DNA from 2 places in the Senimuribacter intestinalis genome. Region 1 is predicted to be linked to the other one. Evidence: predicted binding sites of a transcription regulator. Region 1 holds the regulator's gene; the other holds the start of a gene.

Region 1 (3,427 bases):
CGTACCGTCCCTTTGATATTGTACTAGATAATCTCTGCGATTTCTTCAAAACTCTTTTTCTTTAGTATAGGAAGTTTGTAGTTAGGATCAGGTTTACCCACGACAAGAACCATAACCGGAGTTTCCCCTTCCGGACGCCCGAGAAGGGTGCGAAGGAAGGTTGGCGGTGCCGGTGTATAGGTCAGACTGGCAAGACCGGCGTTTCGCAGCGCATTGATCAGAAAACCGATGGAAATACCGATGGATTCGTTGACATAATAATTCTGATCTTTGGTACCGTCTTCCAATGTTTTGTACCATTCCTTGAAGATAACGATGAGACAAGGTGCTTGTGTAAGGAAAGGCTTTTCCCAGTTGACGTCCAGCTTGTCAAGGTCAGCTTGCCATTCGGCAGTAATTTTGCTTTCGTAAAATTTCTTTTCGACTTTTTCGGCTTCTTCTCGAATTTTTGCTTTCATAGCCGGATCGGTTACGATACTAAAATGCCAAGGCTGCTTGTCTGCACCGTTAGGGGCAGTTCCCGCAGTTAAAACACAGTTTTTAATCACTTCCATGTCAATGGGATCTGGCAGGAATTCTCTGTATGTACGGCGCTTGCGGGATTCTTCCAAAAGTTTTTTCGATTTCTCTTTCATGAAAAAATACCTCTTGTAAAATAACTAAGAAAAGAATAGCACAGTTTTTTTGACAATGCAAGGTATAATTGTTATACTTGAACAAAAAATATTCATATATATTGTGGTTTATAAACATGAAACGCTGTTTCTCTGTACAGTGGAACAGTGCATGCATTCACCAAAAATACACAAAAACATCATAAAAAAATGTGAAAATCCTGTTGACATTAGGGCAGAATAGGACTATATTATATATTGTGATTAGCACTCAAAAGAAGTGAGTGCTAATAAGGAGAAGCGTTATGGAATTAACAGATAGAAAATTGAAGATTTTACAGGCCATTATCAGTGACTATGTCAGATCAGCAGAGCCTGTGGGTTCCAGAACCCTCTCGAAGAGATTTGATCTAGGTATCAGTCCAGCCACAATCAGAAATGAAATGAGTGACCTGGAGGAGATGGGATATCTGACCCATCCGCATACTTCGGCTGGTAGAGTTCCTTCTGATAAGGCGTACAGATTATATGTGAATAAGCTGATGGAGAAACGTGAGCTGAGCCCGATTGAGAAAAATCTCATTGCAGAAAAACTCAGGGCAGATGTCAGCGAATTTGATGAGACTATCAAGCACGCTGCCAGAATCCTTTCAGAGATTACCAATCTGACTTCTTTTGCGATGACGCCGACCAAAAATGAGGATACCCTGAAGTTCATCAACCTATTGCCGGTGGATGAGACTACAGTGGTTTTGATGATCGTGTCAGAGAGTGGAAAGATTTCTAATACAGCCCTAAGAATGCGGGTACCATATACCGAAGAAGGACTGCAGATTCTGGCAAAGAATATGACCTATAATTTTAACGGCAAGAAGATTACAGATGTTCTGAAAGAACACATTATCGCAAGTTTTGAGTCTGACATAGAGGCGATGAGCAAGCTGGCTGAGAATATCATGCCAAACTTTATGAAGACATTGGAAGATATGCTCAATGTGAATCTCTATATGGATGGACTTACTAATATATTCGACATTCCGGAATATAACGATCTGGAAAGGGCAAAGAGCTTTCTTTCGCTTCTGGATAAGAAAGAAGACTTTGCGAAGAAGTTAATGGAGAGAGAAGATGGTATCATCGTTACCATTGGAGATGAAAATGCTGATGATTTGATGAATGATTGTTCCATGATTACGGCAACCTATCATGTAGATGGCAAGATGGTCGGCAAGATTGGCGTTATCGGACCGACTCGTATGAAGTATGGAGAAATTACTTCTATCATCGAGTATCTGACTGACAATCTCAGCAGCACATTTCAACTAGAAGGCGGTGAAGACGAAGAGTGAGTGAGGAGACTAAGGTGAACCAGGAAGAATTAAAAGAAGAACTGAACCAAGAAGAAGCAGTAGAAATGGAAGAAAAAGAAATTCCGGAAGATGATAATGCTGAGGAATCCTGCGAAGAGCAGACTGAAACCAAAGAAGAGACATCTGAGGAAGACGAGGCGCTGAATACCAAATATCTTAGATTGATGGCAGACTTTCAGAACTATAAGAGACGGGCAGAAAAAGAGAAAGGCGATATTTATGCCTATGCCAATGAGAAAATTATTGTAGAACTTTTGACCGTCATGGATAATTTTGAAAGAGCGCTGCAGCACGAATCCGCAGACGAAAGCTTTGCAGAAGGCATGAAAATGATTTTCAAACAGCTGACTGACGTATTAGAAAAAGCCGGTCTGGAAGAGATCAAGGCACAGGGCGAGGATTTCGATCCGAACTTCCACAATGCTGTCATGACTGAAGACAATGCAGAGTATGAAAGCGGCAAAGTGACAGAAGTGCTTCAAAAGGGATATTTGCTTAATAAGAAGGTTATTAGACCTTCGATGGTTAAAGTCAATAATTAACTTGTCAAATTGTCCCACAGCGTTGTTGCTCTTGATGTTTCGCTTCTCACGTACCAGGAGTACGCTCCGAGGCTCAACATCTTCGGCGCCTAGCTGTGAAACAATTTTACGGCGTTAATTAAAAGGAACGGCTTTAACGAAACTAATGTAAAAAAAGAAAATTTATTATAATCCAAAAGGAGGAATTTTAAATGGCTAAAGTAATCGGTATAGATTTAGGAACAACAAACAGTTGCGTATCCGTGCTGGAAGGTGGCGATCCTGTCGTAATCGCAAATGCAGAGGGTAACAGAACTACACCATCTGTAGTGGGTTTTGCAAAGAATGGTGAAAGACTGGTAGGTGAAACTGCAAAGAGACAGGCAGTAACCAACCCGGACAGAACCATTGCGTCCATCAAGAGACACATGGGTGAAGACTACACTGTAGAAATCGACGGCAAGAAATATACGCCGCAGGATATTTCTGCAATGATCCTTTCCAAGCTGAAGGCGGATGCAGAGGCTTATTTAGGTGAAAAAGTAACAGAGGCAGTTATCACTGTTCCTGCTTACTTCTCCGATGCCCAGAAGCAGGCAACTAAGGATGCAGGTAAAATTGCAGGTCTGGAAGTAAAGAGAATCATCAACGAGCCGACTGCTGCATCTTTGGCATATGGTCTTGACAAGGAAGAAGGGTCTCACAAGATTCTGGTATATGACCTGGGCGGTGGTACTTTCGACGTATCTATTCTGGAACTGGGCGACGGCGTATTTGAAGTACTGGCAACCAACGGTGATACCCACCTGGGCGGTGACGACTTTGACAATGCAGTGATGAACTTCCTGGCTGACAGCTTTGCGAAGGAAAACGGTGTAGATCTTCGTGCAGACAAGATGGCACTGCAGAGACTGAAAGAGGC
Region 2 (3,427 bases), on a different contig from region 1:
GCAGATTACATCATGCCGCCCATGCCGCCGCCTGGCATTCCAGCCGGCATAGCCGGAGCGTCCTCTTTGATATCTACGATACCTGCTTCTGTAGTCAAAAGCATTGCGGAAGCAGATGCTGCATTCTGCAGTGCAGAACGAGTCACTTTTACAGGGTCTACGATACCTGCTTCAATCATATCTACATACTCTTCAGTAGCTGCATTAAATCCGTATCCAACCTTCTGCTTCTTAACCTCAGCAACAACTACGCTGCCTTCAAAGCCTGCGTTTTCGGCAATCTGTCTAACTGGCTCTTCCAGCGCTCTTTCGATAATCTTTGCACCGGTTCTTTCGTCGCCTTCCAATGTATCTACATACTTGGATACTGCGTCGATTGCACTGCAAAGCGCTACACCGCCGCCTGCAACAATACCTTCTTCTACTGCTGCCTTGGTTGCGTTCAGTGCGTCCTCGATTCTCAGCTTTCTTTCCTTCAGTTCAGTTTCTGTAGCTGCACCAACTTTGATTACAGCAACACCGCCGGACAGCTTAGCCAATCTTTCCTGGAGTTTTTCTTTATCAAATTCAGATTCAGTTTCCTCAATCTGCTTCTTAATGGAGTTGATTCTTGCTGTAATGTCAGCTTTTTCACCTGCACCATTTACGATAACAGTGGAGTCCTTGTCAACTTTAACAGTTGCAGCCTGACCCAGCATATCTAAAGTAGCTTCCTTTAGGTCATAACCAACTTCTTCGCTGATTACTACGCCTCCTGTCAGTACAGCGATATCTTCCATCATAGCCTTTCTTCTATCACCAAAGCCTGGTGCCTTAACAGCAACGCAGTCGATGGTTCCTCTCAGCTTGTTGAGTACCAGTGTAGTCAGTGCTTCACCTTCTACGTCTTCTGCAACGATTAAGAGCTTTCTTCCCATCTTAACAACCTGTTCCAAAAGCGGAAGCAATTCCTGAATATTGCTGATTTTCTTATCTGTTAACAGAATCAGTGGATTTTCCATCACTGCTTCCATCTTTTCTGTGTCGCTTACCATATATGCGGACAGGTAGCCTCTGTCGAACTGCATACCTTCTACTACGTCTAAAGTGGTGCCCAGTGACTTCGCTTCTTCAACAGTGATAACGCCGTCATTTCCGACTTTTTCCATAGCTTCTGCAATCAGTGCGCCGATATTTTCGTCAGCAGCAGAAACAGAAGCAACCTGTGCGATACTTTCCTTGGTTTCTACTTTCTTAGAAATTGTAGCAATTTTTTCTACAGCAGTTTCTACTGCACCCTGAATACCTCTCTTCAGAACCATAGGGTTTGCGCCTGCTGCTACATTCTTAAATCCTTCTTTAATAATGATCTGTGCCAGCAGTGTTGCAGTAGTAGTTCCGTCACCTGCAACGTCATTGGTCTTGGTTGCAACTTCTTTAACAAGCTGTGCACCCATATTTTCTACTGCATCTTCCAGTTCAATTTCTCTTGCGATAGTCACACCGTCGTTGGTGATCAGCGGAGAACCGAAAGATTTATTAATCAGGACATTTCTACCCTTAGGTCCCAGTGTAATCTTTACAGTATCTGCCAATTTATCCACGCCAGCCTGCAGTTTTCTTCTGGCGTCTTCTCCATAATATAAATCTTTTGCCATTTTACTTTACCTCCTAAACAAAAATTATTCTACTGTTGCCAGAATGTCTGCCTGGCTCATGATAGTATATTCCTCACCGTCATATTTAATTTCAGTGCCAGCATACTTGGAGAATACAACCTTATCTCCTGCCTTTACTTCCATCGGTTCGTCCTTGGTTCCAGGACCTACAGCTACGACTTCTGCCATCTGCGGTTTTTCCTTTGCTGCGCTGGCAAGAATGATGCCGCCCTGTGTTTTCTCTTCGGCTTCTAACTTCTTAATCACAACTCTGCTGCCCAGCGGCTTGATTCCAAAACTCATTTTCTCTACCTCCTGATATATATTTATTTAATTTTTATTCGACTCGTTATTAGCACTCAATCAAAACGAGTGCTAATCACTTTCTTTATTGTAGGTCTTTCTGTCCTCAATGTCAATATATTTTCCAAATTTTTTTATGTGTTTTTAGTGAAATTTTCCTTTACTCTCTCCGATTCTATTTTGGTCCGATATTTCCAAAATATGCACAAAAGCTCTTCCATATACTATATCCTATAAAAGGTGCCTCTCACGTAAATATAAGGAAGCGTTCTTTCTTCTCGAAAGAACGCTTCTCTGGAACAATTATGAGAGCTTTATCTCACTTCTGCCTTACGAAAGGCTTCTATAAAATTCGCAATATAATCTGCCACTTTCGTGAGCATTTCCACGCCCCATTGCTGCGTAGCTTCTTTTGGATCATCCGGACCAATCCAGCCATTAGACGTGTACTTTGTAACATCTCGAGGTACGGGAATACCAATGCCGCCAAATTCTATTCTATCAAATCCCATAGTTGGAAAATCTGCACCCAAATCATCAATCAGTTCCTGCCCACGCATATGGTCAAAATACACCAGATTCGGATTGATTGCCAGCATTGCCGCTGTTTCCTCTCCACCACCGTGGCCGCCTGCCCACGCAGCATTGAGCTGGCCTGCCATAATCCACCAGTTCAACTGCACACCAAGCGCCCCTTTGCGGCTTAATTCAATGCACACGCGATTTAAAGTCGGGATATTGCCGCCATGACCGTTGAGGAACAAAATTTTCTTTGCTCCATGCGCTAGCAATCCATCGGTAATACGTGTCAGCAGCTGATACATACAGTCTTCGCCCAAGGACACAGTGCCCGAGAAACTAGTCATATCCTCACATACACCATAAGGGATTCCCGGTGCAGCAGCTATTTCAACCCGTTCCTCTATCATAGACAGTAATTTTTCCGGAATCATAGTGTCAACTCCCAGTACATTGTGGCTGCCATGGCTTTCCAAACATCCAATCGTCAAAATCACCATGTCATTTTTCTGAAAGTAAGACTCCGTTTGCCAATATGTCATTTCCGCAAGTCTCATTATTCTGTTACCTCAACATTACGCAAGCGATGGTATCCATTAGGATCCGGCGCAAAGCCGCTTACTTTCTTTGAAGCGCCCACATTGACACTCTCATAGTACAGCGGTGCATACGGTGACAAGTCTCCCAGCAATTCTTCCAGCTGATCATAATACTCTTGTCTTTTTTCCGGTTCAGCAGTTTCTCTTGCTGCAATGACCAACTTATCTACATCTTTATTTTTCAGGAAAGCATCGTTTCCAGGATAACCTGTCTGTGTAGAGTGCAGCAGTGAATAATAAGTATAGTCAGCATCACCTGTTACGCATACCCAACCTGCAAATGAAAGTTCATGTGAGCCAGTGCCCAGCTCGTCAAGCCATGTACCAAATTCCTTTGTTTGAATGCTTACTTCAATACCAATCTCCTTC

The links. Region 1 encodes HrcA, which represses chaperone genes, less so after heat shock. Its sites were predicted from a motif close to TTAGCACTCNNNNNNNNNGAGTGCTAA; they were not measured.
Region 2: the regulator HrcA is predicted to act here: its motif matches at 1,990-2,016, upstream of NFR88_RS12345 (co-chaperone GroES).

Annotation. Positions count from the first base shown of each region.
Region 1 is NZ_CALPCF010000003.1:28,265-31,691, reverse strand. It holds gene NFR88_RS03535 (nitroreductase family protein) at 24-635, opposite strand; gene hrcA (heat-inducible transcriptional repressor HrcA) at 920-1,963, shown strand; gene grpE (nucleotide exchange factor GrpE) at 1,978-2,526, shown strand; gene dnaK (molecular chaperone DnaK) at 2,718-3,427, shown strand, end outside.
Region 2 is NZ_CALPCF010000015.1:40,450-43,876, reverse strand. It holds gene groL (chaperonin GroEL) at 6-1,637, opposite strand; gene NFR88_RS12345 (co-chaperone GroES) at 1,662-1,940, opposite strand; gene NFR88_RS12340 (creatininase family protein) at 2,255-3,001, opposite strand; gene NFR88_RS12335 (ABC transporter substrate-binding protein) at 3,016-3,427, opposite strand, start outside.